Regions from separate parts of the Arthrobacter sp. zg-Y20 genome, predicted to be linked through region 2. Evidence: predicted binding sites of a transcription regulator. Region 2 holds the regulator's gene; the other holds the start of a gene.

Region 1 (9,068 bases), 1.4 Mb from region 2:
CCCTCAACGCCGCTATGCAGCTGACCTTGCCCGAATGGGTGCGTGCCCGCGGACTGTCCATCTACCTGATGATCTCCGCGGGGTCCCAGGCCGTGGGAGCCGTGTTCTGGGGATCCGGAGCCACCGGCGCCGGTTACGCCCCCACCCTCGCTTTTGCCGCCGTCGTCCTGGCCCTGGTTGGCGCCAGTGTGCTGGTGCTGCCGCTGCTGCCGGGCACCGGCAAGTTGGACCGCAGTGTGGCAGCGGCACCGAACCCGGACCTCAACATCCCCGCTCCCGTTGAACCCCCGCCGGATGCCGGGCCGGTGACCGTGCTGATTGCTTACGAAGTGCCGGCGGACCGGGCCGACGCCTTTGTCCAAGCCATGCATGAGGTTCGGCTCAGCCGGATGCGGACCGGCGCCACGCACTGGGAACTGGTGCATTCCATCACCGACCGGGACCAGTTCCGGGAGATATACGACGTACCCAGCTGGCGGGAGTACCTGAGGCAGGAACAGACCCGGACTACGGGGGAGGACCGGCAGCTGATCCAGCGGGCCTGGGACCTGACGGAAGAAGAACCGTGGGTCCGCTGGTTCCTGCCGGCGCCGGGCTGAGGGCGGTGAGGAAGTTTCGTGGGGGCGGTGCTGCAACAGATAGACTGGGAGCCGGTTCGAGGCCCGCTTTTCACGAGCAGGCCGGCGCACCTGCCGGATGCGCTGAAAACGAAGCAGTGAACAAACCATTAGTTGAGGTATTTTGCGAGATTTTAGTGCACGCCTGGCCACTGCCGAGGAGATCGACAACTGGGATAAGCACGTGCTGGCGAACCCCGGCGGCGGCAACGTCCTGCAGTCCGCATCCTTCGCGGAGGTGAAGTCCCACCACGGCTGGAACCCCGTGTACCTGGCCTTTACGGGACCGGACTACACCACCTACGCCCTCGCCATCGAGAAGAAGGTTCCCCTTCTGGGCAGCCTCTGGTACCTGATCAAGGGCCCCGACGTCGCCGCGCCCGAAGACGTGCCGCTGGTGGTGAACGCCTTGACCCGCTTCATCAAGCAGACCGGGCGCAAGGTCTTCGCCATCAAAGTCGAGCCCGACATTGAGGACAGCGAAGAGGTGCAGGCACTGTTCACCGGTGCCGGCTTCATTAAAACGTTCAACCTGCAGCCCAACGACTCCACCGCCCTGCTGGACACCACACCGGATTCCGAGCAGCTGCTGAAGAACCTCTCCTCCCGCGGCCGCAACGCCGTGCGGCGGGCCATCCGTGAAGGCGCCGATGTGCGCCGGGTGGAACCCACGGAGGAAAACATGCGGACCATGTACCAGTTGATGGCCCACATCGAGGACCGGTCCTCGGCCAAGATGCGTTCCTACGAGTACTACCACCGGTTCTGGTCCAACTTTGTGGCCGCCGGGCAGGGCCGCTTCTACTTCGCCTTTGAAGACGGGGAACCCACCGTAGGCGCCTTTGTCATCGCCTACGGGAACAAGGGCACTTACAAGGACGGCGGCTCCAAACCCAAGCGGTCCCAATACGGAGATTCGCACCTGGTCCAGTGGACCGCCATCAACGAGCTCAAGGACGAATGCGGCATCACGTCCTACGACTTCTGCGGCACCCCGCCGAGCAACCAGCTCAAGGACAAGAGCCACCCGCATCACGGGCTGGGTCTGTTCAAGACCAGTTTCTCGAAAACGGTCACCGACTTCGTTGGCTGCTATGACTACGTGGTGGATCCCGTCCGGTACCGGATCTGGAACACCATAGGCGAAAAGGTGGCGCGGCAGATTTACTGGCGCCGCCACCAGCAGCCGTTCTACTAAGCCGTACCACCAGATAAACCGGGCAGGACCCGGAACCAGAGGCGAAAGGGTGAGCCCCTTGGAGAACACGTCCGGTCCGGACCGCCCCAAGTCCGGACCGAATCCGGAGTCGGCACCGAATCCGGACCCGTCCGCAGGGCTGATCCCGGTGATCAGCATCCCCGCCGGGCGCCAGCGACCGGCGGGGAAGGCCTCCACAGGGAAGGCCTCCGCGGGAAAGGCGCAGGACGGGAAGGCCCAGACCGGGAAAGCAAGGCCCGTCGGGTCCCAGCGGGGCGGCGTTAAGGCGCCCACTCCGCCGTCGAAGGCCCCGGGCTCGGCCCGTCCGGCAGCAGACGTTCCCACCGCGGCACTGCGCAGCACCCGGCCCAAGCCGCCGCCGCCCACCACGTCCGTGGTACGCCCGGTGGGGTCCAAGGCCCTTCGGCCGCCGCAGCCCGAACGTAGCCGCAAGCCGGCTGTGCCGCGGGAAAAACGGCCCGCACGGACACGCAAAAACGTTCCGGCAGGTACGTCGCCGCTGAGCTCCACCGCCGTCCGCACAGACCGGTCCTCCGCAGCAGCCAAGCGGATGCTGCGTCGTCTCGTCCAAGGCGAAAACCCGCCCACTCAGGCCATGTCCATTGTGGAGCGGCTGGCCGGCAGCCCCTACGCCAATCCGTTGGTGCGTACCGGAGGCCCGGACGCCAATGCGCGCAAAACCCTGGACCTGGCCCTCAGCATGGCCGAAACCATGTTCCGCTACGGGGCTGGCGCGCTGGAAGTGGAAACCGCCATCATCGCGGTCACCGCTGCCTTCGGGCTGGAAAGCATTGAAGTGGACATCACCAACCAGTCGGTGCTGCTCAACTATTCGCCCAAGGACCAGACACCCATCACCGTGATGCGCGTGGTTCGCTCCTGGACCAACAACTATGCCGGGCTGGGGCTGGTCCACCAGCTGGTCACCGAAATCATCGACGGCGGCCTGACCCGCGCGGAAGCCGCCAACCGGCTCAGCGAGATCACGCACCAGCCCAAGCCGTTCCCGCGCTGGGCCGTCACGTTCTCCGCGGGGATCTTCTCCGCAGCCATTGTCGGATTCATCGGTGGGGGACCGCTGGCCTCCTTGGTGGGTTTCGCCGGCACGGTGATGGTCAGCCTCCTCCAGCGTGTGCTGGGCCGCTGGCGTGTGCCGGACTTCTTTACGACGGCAGCCAGCGGATTCGTGGTTACGGCCATGGCGATGCTGTTCTGGTCCATGCAGGTTCCCATTTCGCCCGGCATCGTGGTGGCGGGCGGCATCCTGCTGATGCTGCCCACCGGCCGGCTGGTCTCGGCCGTACAGGATGCTATTAACGGGTTCCCGGTTACCGCCTCGGGCCGGTTCCTGTCCGCGTTCCTGACCTTCGGCGCCCTGGTGGCCGGCATCGCCGTCGCCCTCGTGGCGGGAGCGCTTTTCGGGATGGGCCGGCTGAACGTCACGGACGTGGCCTCATCCCAATACTCCTTCCCGGTGACGGTGCTGCTGCTGGCCATCGCCCTGGCCACCATCTGCATTGTGGAACAGTCGCCGCGCAGGCTGGTCCTGCCCACGGTGCTGATTGGCGTGGCCGGTTTCCTGGTCTACCAGGTGGCCGACGCCGGCGGGGTGGGTCCGCGCCTGACGCCGGCCGTGTCCGCCATCTTCATTGGTATGGTGGCGCGGATTGTGGCCCTGCGGATGGAGGCGCCGCAGCTGATCGTAGCGGTGCCGGCGGTCCTGTTCCTGTTCCCGGGGCTGGCGATCTTCCGCTCCATGTACGGGCTGAGCATCGATGCCGAGGACATGTATGTAGGTGCGGTGGGACTGTTCGACGCCCTTACCGTCATCCTGGCCATCTCCGGCGGCGTGGTCCTGGGTGACAACCTGGGACGGCCTTTCACCCGGAACCTCAACGGCAACGACCGCCGCAACCGGCGGCGCTGACCGCAAAGAGCCCGGCCCGCAGGGGCCGGGCTTTTTTGTGCTCGGGTGCGGGCGGCACATCGGACACCAGGATCGGCCGACTGCGGGGGCAGGGGGGTGGAGGATCCACCAGCCGGAAGAAGGCCCACCGGCTGGTGGACTTGGCACCACCGGGGTGGACTTGGCACCAGCGGGGCGGAAGTGGGCGACCGGTTCGGGCTGGGAACGGGAATTCCCACGCTTCGGTACCAGAGGGGCCAATGTGACCCCACGGGCAACAGCAGTCCCAAAGCGTGGGAAGTTTGGGGCAGTGACCAGCAGGCGCAGGACTAAAGGATCTTTCCCACCGGGGTGCGCTTCTCAGCCTGGAAAATATCCTCGGTGCGCCCGGCGGCCCAATAGCCTGAGAGGGAGACCTGGCTACGCTCCAGCCCGCGGTGGCTGAACAGGATGTCCCGCAGGGCTTTCATCGCCTCACGTTCGCCGTGTGCAAAGACCTGCACGGTTCCGTCCTGCCACTGGGCTGCAGCGAGGGCTTCCGCGAGCAGCCCGCTTCGGCCGGCCGGAGTGCTGCCGCGGTACAGCCACGTCACTTCCACGCCCGCCGGCTTGCTGATCTGCTGCCGGTCACCCGGACCGGCCACTTCCACGAAGGCCTGGCCAACGGCGTCGGCCGGCAGCGCCCGGAGCACGGTGGCGATAGCGGGCAGCGCGGACTCATCGCCTGCCAGGAGGTACCAGTCTGCGTCCGGGCTGGGGTTGAAGGCTCCGCCCGGACCGGAGAAGGTCAGGTGCTGGCCGGCCTGCGCCCGTGCAGCCCACGGTCCGGCCAGGCCTTCATCGCCGTGGACCACAAAATCGATGCTGATTTCGCGGGCGAGCCGGTCTACGCTCCGGATGGTGTAGGTGCGCGAAACCGGCCACTGGTCGCGCTCGCTCCGGGCACGGATGCTCTCCAGGTCCTCCGTGCCGTCGATCGGCGCTCCGTCCGGCCCGAACCAGATTTTGCAGTAGGCATCGGCGCAGGTGCTGGGCGTGAACCGGTCGAAACCGGAACCGCCGGCAACAATCCGGACCATGTGCTCGCTGATCTGCTCCCGGCGGAGGACTTCCAGCGTCACCAGCGGCCGCGGTTTCCGCGGTGCGGAATCGCCGGGCTGCTGGCGCGGGGGAGTTTCTGGCATGGACTTATCTCCTAGGGAATCGCTCAAACTACCGTACCGCGCCCAGCCGCCAGTCCACCGGTTCGGCGCCCTGCTCCGCCAACAGCTCATTAACGCGGCTGAACGGCCGGGAACCGAAGAACCCGCGGGAAGCGGAGAGCGGGCTGGGATGGGCCGATTCCACCGTGGGCGAGCCCCCGAGGAACGGGACAACGCTTCGAGCGTCCCGGCCCCACAACACGGCAACCAGCGGGGGACGGGTTCCGTCCGGGCGGCGCCTGGCGGCCAATGCCCGGACCGCCAGCTCCGTGATTTCCTCCCAGCCGCGGCGGCGGTGTGACCCTGCTGCGCCGGCACGGACGGTGAGTACCCGGTTCAACAGGAGCACCCCCTGCTCCGCCCACGGCGTGAGGTCTCCCGACGGGCCGGGCGTCACGCCGAGGTCGGCATGGAGCTCGGTAAAGATATTGTTCAGGCTGCGCGGCAGCGGGCGCACCCGGGAGTCCACCGAGAAGGACAGTCCGACGGCGTGTCCAGGCGTGGGGTACGGGTCCTGTCCGACAATCAGCACCTTTGCTTCGGACAGCGGGCGCTGGAAGGCCCGCAGGATGTTCCCCGGGGCTGGCAGGATGCTGTGGCCGGCACGCCGTTCGGCGTCCAAATCCGCGGCGATCTCATGGAAGCCGGTAACAGCGGGAGCCAATGCCTCGGCCCAGTCCGCCGCCATCACCGCTGACAGGGGGGTGGGGGCGGCGAAAGGGAACGGGATGTCATCCGCCGGTTCCGGAACAGCGCTGTAGGCAAAGAGCGGTGGTTCATTTGTTGTCACTGCTCCAGTTTTCGGTATTTTTCTCCGGAAGGACAACCGGCGCCTCCCGGCGAAGCTCCCCAGGCCGCCTAAATGACAACTGTGTTATTGCCAATTAGCATGGCAGGTAGGTATAAACGGGATCTTTTTTGGGAGCGTATGTGGCGGAATCGACAGAAGCCGAACGGTTTTCGCTGGACGGCACCGTGGATCCGGACAGCCCGCTGGGGGCCCAGGAACAGCAGATGCTCGCCTTGGAGCGGGCCTGGTGGAAGTACGCCGGAGCCAAGGAACAGGCAATCCGTGATTTGTTCGGTATGTCGGCAACACGGTATTACCAGGTCCTCAACGCACTGATCGACACCGAAGAAGCCCTCGCCCACGATCCGATGCTGGTCAAGCGATTGCGTAGACTACGAACGAGCCGCCAGCAGGCCCGTACCGCCCGCCGACTGGGCACGGGCGTCTAGTCCGGCGTTAGCCACCAACGCCGGCGTGTTGAACACGGCACCTTCAGAGCAAGGATGAAATTTCCACCATGAGCCAATATCCCCGGGACGAGTTCGACAAGGTCCCCGAGACCTCGGCGCGGCAGGGCGTGCACCGTGAACGCCTTATCCCCACCCGCTCGAGCGGACTGGGGTTGTTGATCACCGTGGGTGTGCTTGCCCTCATGATCGGCCTCGCCGCCTACTTCGTGCTGCCGCGCCTGGGCATTGGCGCGGGCAACCCCGGGCCGTCCGCTGAAGCGCAGTCCACCGCTACGCCGGCACCGAGCGCATCGAGTGAGCCCGCAGAGGCTGAGCCCGAAGATAGTGCTGAGCCCACGCCGGCGGCAAGCGACACTGCTGAACCCGTGCCCGAGCCTGCGCCTGAGCCTGCGGTAGACCGTACGCAGCCGGTTGTGGTGCTGAACGCCAGCGGCGTGAGCGGGCTTGGCGCCAATGTCTCCGGGCGTGTGTCCGGTGCCGGATGGGCCGTGGGCACGGTTGGGAACTGGACCGGAGCACCCCAGCAGGTTACAGCCGTCTACTACGGCAACCCGGCCCAAGCCGTGAACGCCCAGCAGCTGGGCGCCGACCTGGGTATTCCCACAGTGGTGGAATCGCCCGGATTCACGAACGTCACCGTGGTCCTGGCCCCCGGCTTCCGGTAGGAAGAGCGCCAACCCCCAAGGGTGTAAAAAGACCATAACGTTATCAACAACCCACTTGTGATGTACGTCACTGTGGTTAGAGTGTTGCCAGCCGGTCTGCGGCGCTGGCCTCGGTCTCCACTGGAATCGAAAGCCTGCGCAGTGGCCGGCGGCTCCGGAGCCCAAGTGCGACGCCGGAGGGCTGCATTGGAATCTAGGTTGGAGAAACATCATGGCGCAGGGGATCGTCAAGTGGTTTAACGGGGAGAAGGGGTACGGCTTCATCACCCTCGACGAGGCAGAAACGGACGTGTTCGTCCACTGGTCGGCGATACAGGCCTCCGGTTACCGGACCCTGGAAGAGGGCCAGCGGGTGGAGTTCGAAATCGGCCAGGGGCAGAAAGGTCCGCAGGCCGAGGAAGTCCGGGCAGTCTAGGCCCGTTATGCACTACAGCCGCCCGGCTTGGGGACGGGATCCGCAGCGGCGGAACCAGCGCTAGCGGCGCTGGTTCCGCCGCTGCTTTTAGTTGTGGTCTCCGGTGCAGGCGCCATGGTCTGTGAAGCGGGCAGCAGGTACGCGTGATCGCTTGCACTCAGTGTGTGGGAGTGCTAATTATTGACTTAGCACTCTTGCCGGATGACTGCTAAAAGTCCCCCGGCGTTGAGTGAACCAGCAACCACTGGGGTGAGGTTCGGGGAACCGCGTAAAGAGATCGCGCTAGCCGGGCCGTCCGTCGCGGGCACCTCAGCCGGGAATGGAAATTTTTGCTCCAAGCATGACTGTTCCGGAAGGACGATAGCCGTTATGGCCAAGATCATTGCATTTGAAGAAGAGGCACGCCGCGGCCTCGAGCGCGGGTTGAACATCCTCGCCGACGCCGTCAAGGTCACCCTCGGCCCGCGTGGCCGCAACGTAGTCCTCGAAAAGAAGTGGGGCGCTCCCACGATCACCAATGACGGCGTGTCCATCGCCAAGGAGATCGAACTGGACGATCCCTACGAGAAGATCGGCGCTGAGCTGGTCAAGGAAGTTGCCAAGAAGACTGACGATGTTGCCGGTGACGGCACCACCACGGCAACTGTCCTGGCCCAGGCGCTGGTGCGCGAAGGCCTGCGCAACGTTGCCGCCGGTGCCGACCCGCTGAGCCTGAAGCGCGGCATTGAGAAGGCTGTTGCAGCCGTCACCGCCGAGCTGATTTCTTCCGCCAAGGAGATCGAAACCAAGGAGCAGATCGCGGCTACGGCTTCCATCTCCGCCGGTGACCAGCAGATCGGCGACCTGATCGCCGAAGCACTGGACAAGGTCGGCAAGGAAGGCGTCATCACGGTCGAGGAGTCCAACACCTTCGGCCTGGAGCTGGAACTCACCGAAGGCATGCGCTTCGACAAGGGTTACATCTCCGGTTACTTCGTCACTGACGCTGAGCGCCAGGAAACGGTCCTCGAGGATCCGTACATCCTGATCGTCAACTCCAAGATCTCCAACGTCAAGGACCTCGTTGCCGTCCTCGAAAAGGTCATGCAGTCCGGCAAGCCGCTGCTGATCATTGCCGAAGACGTCGAGGGCGAAGCCCTGGCAACCCTGGTGGTCAACAAGATCCGCGGCACCTTCAAGTCCGTAGCCGTCAAGGCTCCGGGCTTCGGCGACCGCCGCAAGGCCCAGCTGGCTGACATCGCCATCCTCACCGGCGGCCAGGTCATCGCCGAAGAAGTTGGACTGAAGCTCGAAAACGCCACGCTCGACCTGCTGGGCAAGGCCCGCAAGGTTGTAGTCACCAAGGACGAAACCACCATCGTCGAAGGTGCAGGCGACGCTGAAGAGATCGCCGGCCGCGTCAACCAGATCCGCGCCGAAATCGAGAACTCCGATTCCGATTACGACCGCGAGAAGCTGCAGGAACGCCTTGCCAAGCTGGCCGGCGGTGTCGCTGTCATCAAGGCCGGTGCCGCAACCGAGGTGGAACTGAAGGAACGCAAGCACCGCATTGAGGACGCCGTCCGCAACGCAAAGGCGGCCGTTGAAGAAGGCATCGTCGCCGGTGGCGGCGTGGCCCTCATCCAGGCCGGCCTCAAGGCCTTCGCCAACCTCTCCCTCGAGGGCGACGAAGCAACGGGCGCGAACATCGTCCGCGTTGCCATCGACGCCCCGCTGAAGCAGATTGCCTTCAACGCCGGCATGGAGCCCGGTGTTGTGGTGGACAAGGTCCGCGGCCTGCCCGA
Region 2 (9,068 bases):
ACCTGTACCTGGCCATGGAGAACGATCTGACGATCATTCCGGTGCTGAACAAGATCGACCTCCCGGCAGCGCAGCCGGAGAAGTACGCCGAAGAACTGGCGAAGCTCATCGGCGGCGACCCGGCGGACGTGCTGAGGGTTTCCGGCAAGACCGGCGTGGGCGTCGAAGCCCTGCTGGACCAGATTGTCCGCGAGATTCCGGCGCCGCAGGGCGATCCCGATGCCCCGGCCCGCGCCATGATTTTCGACTCCGTGTATGACACCTACCGCGGCGTCGTCACCTACGTCCGTGTGATTGACGGGTCCCTGTCCCCGCGCGAACGAATCCAGATGATGTCCACCCGCGCCAGCCACGAGCTCCTGGAAATCGGCGTCAGCTCCCCGGAACCCACCCCGTCCAAGGGACTTGGGGTCGGCGAGGTGGGCTACCTGATCACCGGCGTGAAGGATGTGCGCCTGTCCAAGGTCGGCGACACGGTTACCAACCTGGCCAAGCCGGCTACGGAATCCCTGCCCGGCTACGCAGACCCGAAGCCCATGGTCTTCTCCGGGCTGTACCCCATCGACGGTGCCGACTACCCGGTGCTGCGCGAGGCGCTGGAAAAGCTGATGCTCAACGACGCCGCGCTGGTCTACGAACCCGAGACGTCGGCCGCGCTGGGATTCGGCTTCCGGGTGGGCTTCCTGGGCCTGCTGCACCTGGAAATCACCCGTGAACGGCTGGAGCGTGAATACAACCTTGACCTGATCTCCACGGCGCCCAACGTGGAGTACGAGGTGACGCTCGAGGACAAGAAGGTCGTCACGGTGACGAACCCCAGCGAGTACCCCGAAGGCAAAATCAAAGAGGTCCGTGAGCCGATGGTTTCGGCTACTATCCTGGCGCCGAATGAATTTGTCGGCGCCATCATGGAGCTGTGCCAGACCCGCCGCGGTGTCCTGGGCGGCATGGACTATCTGTCCGAGGACCGGGTCGAGATCCGGTACCGCCTGCCGCTGGCCGAGATCGTGTTCGACTTCTTCGACATCCTCAAGTCCAAGACCCGCGGCTACGCCTCCCTGGACTGGAAGGCCGACGGCGAGCAGGTTGCCGATCTGGTCAAGGTGGACATCCTGCTCCAGGGCGAGCAGGTGGATGCTTTCAGCTCCATCACCCACAAGGACAAGGCGTACTCCTACGGCGTGATGATGACGGGCAAGCTGCGCGAACTCATCCCGCGCCAGCAGTTCGAGGTCCCCATCCAGGCGGCCATTGGCTCGCGCATCATTGCCCGCGAGTCCATCCGCGCCATCCGCAAGGATGTGCTTGCCAAGTGCTACGGCGGCGACATCAGCCGTAAGCGCAAGCTGCTTGAAAAGCAGAAGGAAGGCAAGAAGCGGATGAAGATGGTGGGCCGCGTGGAGGTTCCGCAGGAAGCCTTCGTGGCTGCACTTTCCTCTGACGATTCCAAGGACAAATCCAAGAAGTGACACCCAGCGCATTGCCCCTCGGAGACCCGGCACCCGCCGACGGCCTCCTGCCCGCACAGGCCGCAGAAGGCGCAGCGGAGCGGAACTTCGGACTGTACGTCCACATTCCGTTCTGCTCCGTCCGCTGCGGTTACTGCGATTTCAACACCTACACGGCCACCGAGCTCGGCGGCGGCGCCTCCCAGGCGGCCTACGGGGCGACGGCGGCCCGCGAAGTGGTTTTCGCAGCGGACGCGCTCCGCCGGTCCGGGATGCCCGAGCGCCGGATGGAAACGGTGTTCTTCGGCGGCGGCACGCCCACGCTGCTGCCGGCCGAGGACCTGGCCATGATCCTCACAACCGCCGTCGACCAGTGGGGCCTGGCGCCCGGCGCTGAGGTCACCACCGAGGCGAACCCGGATTCGGTGACCCCCGAATCCCTGCAGTTGCTCGCCGACGCCGGTTTCACCCGCGTGTCCTTCGGGATGCAGTCAGCGGTACCGCACGTGTTGGCGGTCCTGGACCGCACGCACACCCCCTCGCGGGTGCCGCAGGCAGTGAAATGGGCGCGCGACGCCGGCCTGCACGTGAGCGTGGACCTGATCTACGGCACCCCGGGCGAATCCATGGAGGACTGGAAAACTTCCGTGGAAGAAGCCCTGAGCTACGAGCCGGACCACATTTCGGCCTATGCCCTGATCATCGAGGAAGGGACCAAGCTCGCGGCGCGGATGCGGCGCGGCGAGGTGCCCCCGATTGACGACGACGACCACGCTGACAAGTACGTGCTGGCCGACGAAATGATGACCGCAGCCGGCTTGTCCTGGTATGAGGTCAGCAACTGGGCGCGCACCCCGGCGGACCAGTGCCGGCACAACCTGGCCTACTGGCGCAGCGACGACTGGTGGGGGATCGGCCCCGGCGCACATTCGCATGCCGGCGGCGTGCGCTGGTGGAACGCCAAGCACCCCACCGCCTACGCCCAGCGGATCGCAGCGGGGGAGTCGCCCTCAGTGGGCCGGGAGACGCTTGACGCCGACACCCGGTACATCGAAGACATCATGCTGCGCACGCGGCTGGCAGAGGGACTGGAACTGAACCGGCTGCGGGAGCCCGGCCGGCTGGCCGTGGCGGGCCTGATGGCCGACGGACTGGTGGATCCCCGGGCGGCGCTGACCGGGAAAGTGATCCTCACCGGCAACGGACGGCTGCTGGCCGATGCGGTGGTCCGCCGGCTGCTGCCGGACTGATCGCCGGCACAAACGAAAAAAGCCGGACCGGGCTTAGTCCCGGTCCGGCTTTTTTATTTGGCTGAACTACTTGATACGGCGCAGGTTGAACGGGTAGCGGTACGGCCGTCCCCGGTTGCACTCAATGCCGGCAATGACGGAGGACACAGCCACGTAGACCCAGATCAGGGCGTTGAGTACGGCGAAGAAGCCGCCCACCACGGGGATAAAGGACAGGGCCCAGACCACCAGCGCCGCAATGCTGGGCGGTAGCGTGAAGTTCAGTGCTTCCTTGGATTCCTGGGCAGTGAACGGGCCGCGGTCGCGGAAGACCAGGTAGATGATCAAGGACGGGACGAAGGCGAGTATGCCGCCGAAGTGCGCCATGGTTGCCCACTGCCGGTCCTCCGAAGCGGTCAGCGGAAGCGCGTTGGCCGGAGCGCCCTGATACACGGGTCGCTGCGCGGGCTCTTCCGGGCGGGGCGGGTGATTCTGGCGTGTGTTGGACACGGCGTAATTTCCTTTTGGCTCATGGTGACTCAGGGTCGGTCCGCTACTACGTATTCCTCAAGCGTACTGTCTGGTCCGCTTTATAACGGAACGGAGACGGCCGGTGCGGCGCACATCTCACCTAAGGGACAGTCAGGAAGTCAATGACTTCTTCCACCCGTCCCAGCAGCGAGGGCTCAAGGTCCGCATAGGTGTGCACCTGCCCCAAAAGCTTCTTCCACCCCAGGGCGACGTCGGTGTGGTCCCGGTGCGGCCAGCCCAGGCCCTGCAGGATGCCGGTCTTCCAATCAAGGTTCCGCGGCACCACCGGCCAGGCACTCCGGCCGATCACCGAGGGTTTGATCGCCTGCCATACATCCACATAAGGGTGGCCCACAATGAGGACGTTGCCCGGCGCTCCGGGGCAGGTCATTGCCTCGGCGGCAATCCGGGATTCCTTGGACCCCGGGACCAGATGGTCCACCAGGATGCCGAGGCGGCGCCCGGGTCCCGGCCCGAAGCCGCGGACCGCCGAATAGAGGTCATCAACGCCGTGGAGGGGCTCGACGACGATTCCCTCCACGCGCAGGTCATCGCCCCAGACCTTTTCCACCAGTTCCGCGTCGTGCTTGCCTTCCACCCAGATGCGGCTGGCCCGCGCGGTGCGGGCGCGTTGGTTGGCCACCCGTACGGATCCGGACGCGGTACGGGCCGGTGCGGCCCTGCCCGGCGCGGCCGCGGACGCCGGCACCACCTCCACGGGCTCGCCCTCCAGCAGGAAGCCAAAGCCCAGCTCGAAGGACTTGGTTTTTCCGCGGCGGTCCTCCAGGACCATCAGGTGCAGCCCGCCGGATTTCTCCACCCGCACCACGGCACCCACCCAGCCGGAGGCAACATCCTCCAGGACCAGGCCGGGTTCGGCGCCGACTTTTCGCAGGGCCGTCCGGGCCGGGGCAGTGATGTCCTGCGGACCCCAGGAAAAACTGGACACGAAAATTGCCTCACTCAGATGCTCGGTTGGGCTGGAATGCCCGCAGGGGGTGAACGGGTTCCTCAATGCTAGCAACGCAGTTGATCCGTATTAGACTTAGCACTTGAGCAGTGGGAGTGCTAACCCGCCGCACCATCCGCCGATTCGCTGGGAGGGAAAAGCCATGAGTGAGCCACGCCGGCTCGAGGTCCTCCGCGCCATTGTCGAGGACTACGTCCATTCACGCGAGCCCGTCGGCTCCAAGGCACTGGTGGAGCGCCACCAGTTGGGTGTTTCCTCGGCCACCATCCGCAATGACATGGCGGCCCTTGAAGAGGAAGGGCTCATCACCGCCCCGCACACTTCGGCGGGACGCATCCCCACGGATAAGGGCTACCGCCTGTTCGTGGACCAGATTTCGGACGTGAAACCGCTCTCGGCCCCGGAACGCCGTGCCATCCAGTCCCTGCTCGAAGGCGCAGATGATCTGGATGACGTTATGGACCGCACTGTACGGCTGCTGTCCCAGCTGACCAACCAGGTGGCCGTGGTCCAGTACCCGCACCTGGGCAACGCCAAAGTGCGCCACATCGAATTTGTCCTCCTGGCGCCGGCCCAGGTGCTGGTTGTCCTGATTTCCACCACGGGACGGGTGGAGCAGCGGGTCATCACGGTTCCGCAGCCGGTGACCGAACCCGATCTGCTGGACCTGCGCCACCATTTCCTTGCCGCCCTTGCCGGCACGCCGCTCAGCAGCATCACCGGCCACCTTGCCGAAGCGCTGGCCACCGTGCCTGCCGCTTCCCGGAGGGTGGCCGCCGCGTTGGGCCACTGCCTGGAAATGCTCGCCGGAATTAACCGGGAGGACCGCATGGTTATGGCCGGAACGGCCAACCTGGCCCGCTCCACGGTAGACTTCCCGCTGACAATCGGACCGGTCCTGGAGGCTCTCGAGGAACAAGTCGTGATGCTGCGGCTGTTGTCCGAGATGGAGCAGGACGCCCGGGGTGTTGCCGTCAGGATTGGACGGGAAAACCCGCACGGCGGACTATCCGAAGCATCGGTGGTGGCCACGGGGTACGGACCCGACGCTTCGGCAAAGGTCGGCATCCTGGGGCCCACCCGGATGGACTATCCCACCACCATGGCAGCCGTCCGGGCCGTGGCGCGGTACCTCTCCCGAATACTCAATAACTAGGCCGGCCCGCACCAGCTGCGCGGCCGTCCCGCCGGGCCACCCGGCGGACCACAAACTACGCCTCCACCACCGGAGGCAGGCAATACAGGAAGCGATGTGCACGAGTGAGCGATCACTATCAGGTTCTGGGCGTCGGACGAGACGCCACGGGTGAAGAAATCAAGAAGGCGTACCGGAAGCTTGCCCGCAAGCTGCATCCGGACGTCAACAATGCTCCGGGTGCATCCGATGAGTTCAAAGCCGTAACGCACGCCTACGAGGTTCTCTCGGATCCGGAGAAGCGCCGCATTTACGACACCACGGGCAACGAGAACGGCACCGACAACGGCTTCGGCGGCGGCGGCTTCGGCGGCCAGGGCTTCGGTTTCCAGGACATCTTCGACACCTTCTTCGGCGGTGCAGCCCCCGGCGGCGGACGGGGACCCGCCTCGCGGGCCCGGCGCGGCCAGGATGCGCTCATCAACGTGCGGATCGACCTCAAGGACGCCGTCTTCGGCGTCAACAAGAAGATCGACGTCGACACCGCCGTCGTCTGCCCCACGTGTGACGGATCGTGCTGCCAGCCGGGCACATCCCCGCGGACCTGCGACATCTGCCACGGCACCGGCCAGGTGCAGCGGGCTGTACGTTCCATCCTCGGCCAGGTCATGACCTCGGCCCCCTGCGGAACCTGCAACGGCTTCGGCACCGTCATTCCGGATCCGTGCCACGAATGCTCCGGTGAAGGCCGGGTCCGCAACCGCCGCACACTGACCATCAAGATCCCCGCCGGCGTCGCCACCGGCACCCGGATCCAGCTCAGCCAGCAGGGCGAGGCCGGCATGGCCGGCGGCCCCGCCGGCGACCTCTACGTGGAAATCAGGGTCAACAATGACCCGACGTTCCTCCGCGAGGGAGATGATCTGCACGCCACCCTCACCGTCCCGATGACTGCGGCGTCCCTGGGCACCACGGTCACCCTCGACACCTTCGACGGCGAACGTGAAATCACGGTCAAGCCCGGCACCCAGTCCGGTGAGGTCTCCGTCCTCAACGGACTCGGTGTTACGCACCTGCGCGGCCACGGCCGCGGCGATCTGCGGGTGCATGTGCACGTGGAAACCCCGCAGAAGCTGGACTCCGAGCAGGAAGAGCTGCTGCGCAAACTCGCCCAGCTGCGCGGGGAGGAATACAGCGAGGGCCGCCTGAACAGTTCGAACTCCGGCGTCTTCGCGAAACTGCGGGACCGGTTGGGCAACCTCTAGGATGACCAACCCCATTTTCTTCGGGGATCCGGAGCTGGTGGCAGCAGTCCGCCCAGGCGGCTCGTTCCGCTTGGAAGGACCGGAAGCCCGCCATGCCGTGTCCGTGAAGCGGATTGCCCCCGGCGAGCCGGTGGACGTTGTGGACGGTGCCGGACGGCGGATCACCGGCACCGTCACCGTGACCGGCCCGTCCCTGCTGGAACTGGCCGTGGAAGCGGTAACGCAGGAGCCGGCGGAGGCTGAGCGCCTTGTCCTGGTGCAGGCCCTCGCCAAGGGAGACCGTGATGAGCAGGCGGTCGAAGCGGCCACGGAACTGGGCGTGGATGCCGTGATCCCGTGGCAGTCGGACCGCAGCATTGTCCGGTGGCGCACGGAGAAAGCGGCCAAGGGCCAGGCCAAGTGGCAGGCACTGACCGCCGCGGCCGCCAAGCAGTCCCGCCGCTCCCGCATTCCCGAGGTTGAGCCGCTGCTTGACAGCAAGGCCCTGGTCCGCCGTCTCTCGGACCTGGACCTGGTACTGGTGCTGCATGAGGAAGCCGACGCACCCCTCGCCGGGGCATTGGCGGCACTCGGCGACCGCCGCGCTGGTCCGGCCGGGCCGGATGCGGCGCAGGCTTCCATTGCGGTGGTTGTGGGACCGGAGGGCGGTATCAGCCCGGCGGAGCTGGAACAGCTGCGTGCCGCCGGCGCGGTGGCGGTCCGGCTGGGCCCGCATGTGCTGCGGTCCTCCACCGCCGGTCCTTCTGCGCTGGCCGTCCTGAATCAGCTGCTGGGCCGCTGGTAGTCCGGCCGCCGTAGGGCGACTTACCCCTCGGGGGAGCCGGGATCGGAGATAACCGTGATCCGCTTGGAATCTCCGGCCGATTCATGTCCGCCGTAGAAGACACGGATACTGTAGTCGCCCGGTGCGAGGGTCGCGGAGAAACTGAACCTCCCGGTTTCCCCTACTGCGGCATGCAGGTCCACGGTGCCCGCAGCCACGGCTGCCGAGGACGGCCTGCCGTCCACCACGGGCTCGGCACGCCAGTACAGCTGGGAAGGCTGCGCCACCGCGGTGCCGCTGATCTCCACGTCACTGCCGCGCACCTGGGATTCCTGCGGATCGATGATCCAGATGGGAGCAGCCAGCTTGGTGTCCCGGCGAAGCGGCTCATCCAGCGGGACATGCCCGAACGCACGATAGCCCGCCTTGCCGTCCACCAGGATCACCACCGTGCTTTCCTGGCCCACCGCGGTGAGTTTCGCGTTGGCGGCAGCGGCGGTGGCGGTGTACACCAGCTGCTGCACGGCACGGTGGGCCATTCCGGAGTCGAGGGAGCCCTTGAACGCATCCGAGGAGATGTCCACCGTGATGACGTTCTTGCTGGAAATGGAAGCGGTGACGCTGTCAGCCGGATGCCATGGCGTGAAATAGTCCTGGTCCAGCGGTTTCCCCGCCGTCATTGCCCGGACTGCCTCGCCGACCGGATCGCCGGTATGGTCCGAGTGCAGGAACTCCCGGTAGAGGCTCACGGTTGTTTCGTTGAGGCCGAGCCAGTAGACCGGCATCAAGGTAGAAGCCGAGGCCGCCTCGGCGGGCGGGGAGATGGTCATGGCGGCACCTCCGCCGGTTTCGCCGGCGTTGGCCGACGTCGGCATGGTGGTGGTGGCATTCTCTGCCACCACGCCGCAGCCGCCAAGCATCACGGCGCCGGCTGCCAGCGCGGACCCGGCGAGCAGGAGCCGGCGCCGGCACATGGAGGGGGATGGGGCACGGCGGGTTTTTCCGGTGGACATCAACCCTCCTTAAGGTGTCGCTAACAGGTACGTCATCCACCTTCGCACACGGTTTCGGGCCCACCGGTGCTGTTCGCGGGACCGCGGCCGGACTGAAACACGATTGAGACATCACCGTTGCGGCCCCGAGATAAAGCCCATGGTGTTCCGCCCGGGTGCGGGCAGATCAAGTAAGATTTACGTAGCCGGAGTTGCGCGGCGCAGGCACCAGCAGGGGCGCAGGAATCACGTGCAGGGAAATAAAGCCCCGTACTGCGGCGTTTTTAGTAAACGGGACGCGGAGTACGGCGCACCGAACCACCCAACAGCAGCACACCCAACAGCACTCAATAAGGGGCGATGAAAGGCCTGGAAAGGCCGTCTATATGACCGAATCTTCAATGGAAATCGGCACCATCCGACTGGACAACCAGACAATTGTCTTTGACTCCACGGAACACATGGTCCAGTCGCTGGGGGCCAACGACGAGGCCCTGCGGATCATTGAGGCGGCCAATCCCGAGGTGAGCCTGCTGGTCCGGGGAAATGAGCTTTCGGTTGCCGGACCCGCGGCCGATGTGGAGCAGACCGTCCGCCTGGTCAACGAGGTCCGTGTCCTGGCCCGGAACCAGACCCGGGTTACCCCGCAGGTCCTCGAGCAGCTGATCAGCATGCTCCGTGACCAGAGCACGCACCGCCCGGCGGACGTGCTGACCCAGAACATCCTCTCCACCC

Evidence for each region. The regulator HrcA, encoded in region 2, represses chaperone genes, less so after heat shock. The targets are predictions, from matches to a motif close to TTNGCACTCGNNNNNNNCGAGTGCNAA.
Region 1: a site for HrcA is predicted at 7,470-7,496, ahead of groL (chaperonin GroEL). Genes of this name have one in related genera too.

Annotation. Positions count from the first base shown of each region.
Region 1 covers NZ_CP126241.1:626,926-635,993, forward strand. The annotation lists gene QNO06_RS03125 (MFS transporter) at 1-599, shown strand, start outside; gene QNO06_RS03130 (lipid II:glycine glycyltransferase FemX) at 742-1,815, shown strand; gene QNO06_RS03135 (threonine/serine exporter family protein) at 1,865-3,763, shown strand; gene QNO06_RS03140 (siderophore-interacting protein) at 4,072-4,926, opposite strand; gene QNO06_RS03145 (uracil-DNA glycosylase) at 4,955-5,734, opposite strand; gene QNO06_RS03150 (DUF3263 domain-containing protein) at 5,875-6,183, shown strand; gene QNO06_RS03155 (LytR C-terminal domain-containing protein) at 6,252-6,869, shown strand; gene QNO06_RS03160 (cold-shock protein) at 7,081-7,284, shown strand; gene groL (chaperonin GroEL) at 7,654-9,068, shown strand, end outside.
Region 2 covers NZ_CP126241.1:2,022,394-2,031,461, reverse strand. The annotation lists gene lepA (translation elongation factor 4) at 1-1,469, shown strand, start outside; gene hemW (radical SAM family heme chaperone HemW) at 1,466-2,698, shown strand; gene QNO06_RS09715 (DUF4870 domain-containing protein) at 2,765-3,187, opposite strand; gene QNO06_RS09710 (DUF3097 domain-containing protein) at 3,309-4,157, opposite strand; gene hrcA (heat-inducible transcriptional repressor HrcA) at 4,321-5,334, shown strand; gene dnaJ (molecular chaperone DnaJ) at 5,439-6,578, shown strand; gene QNO06_RS09695 (16S rRNA (uracil(1498)-N(3))-methyltransferase) at 6,580-7,362, shown strand; gene QNO06_RS09690 (GerMN domain-containing protein) at 7,383-8,354, opposite strand; gene QNO06_RS09685 (PhoH family protein) at 8,735-9,068, shown strand, end outside.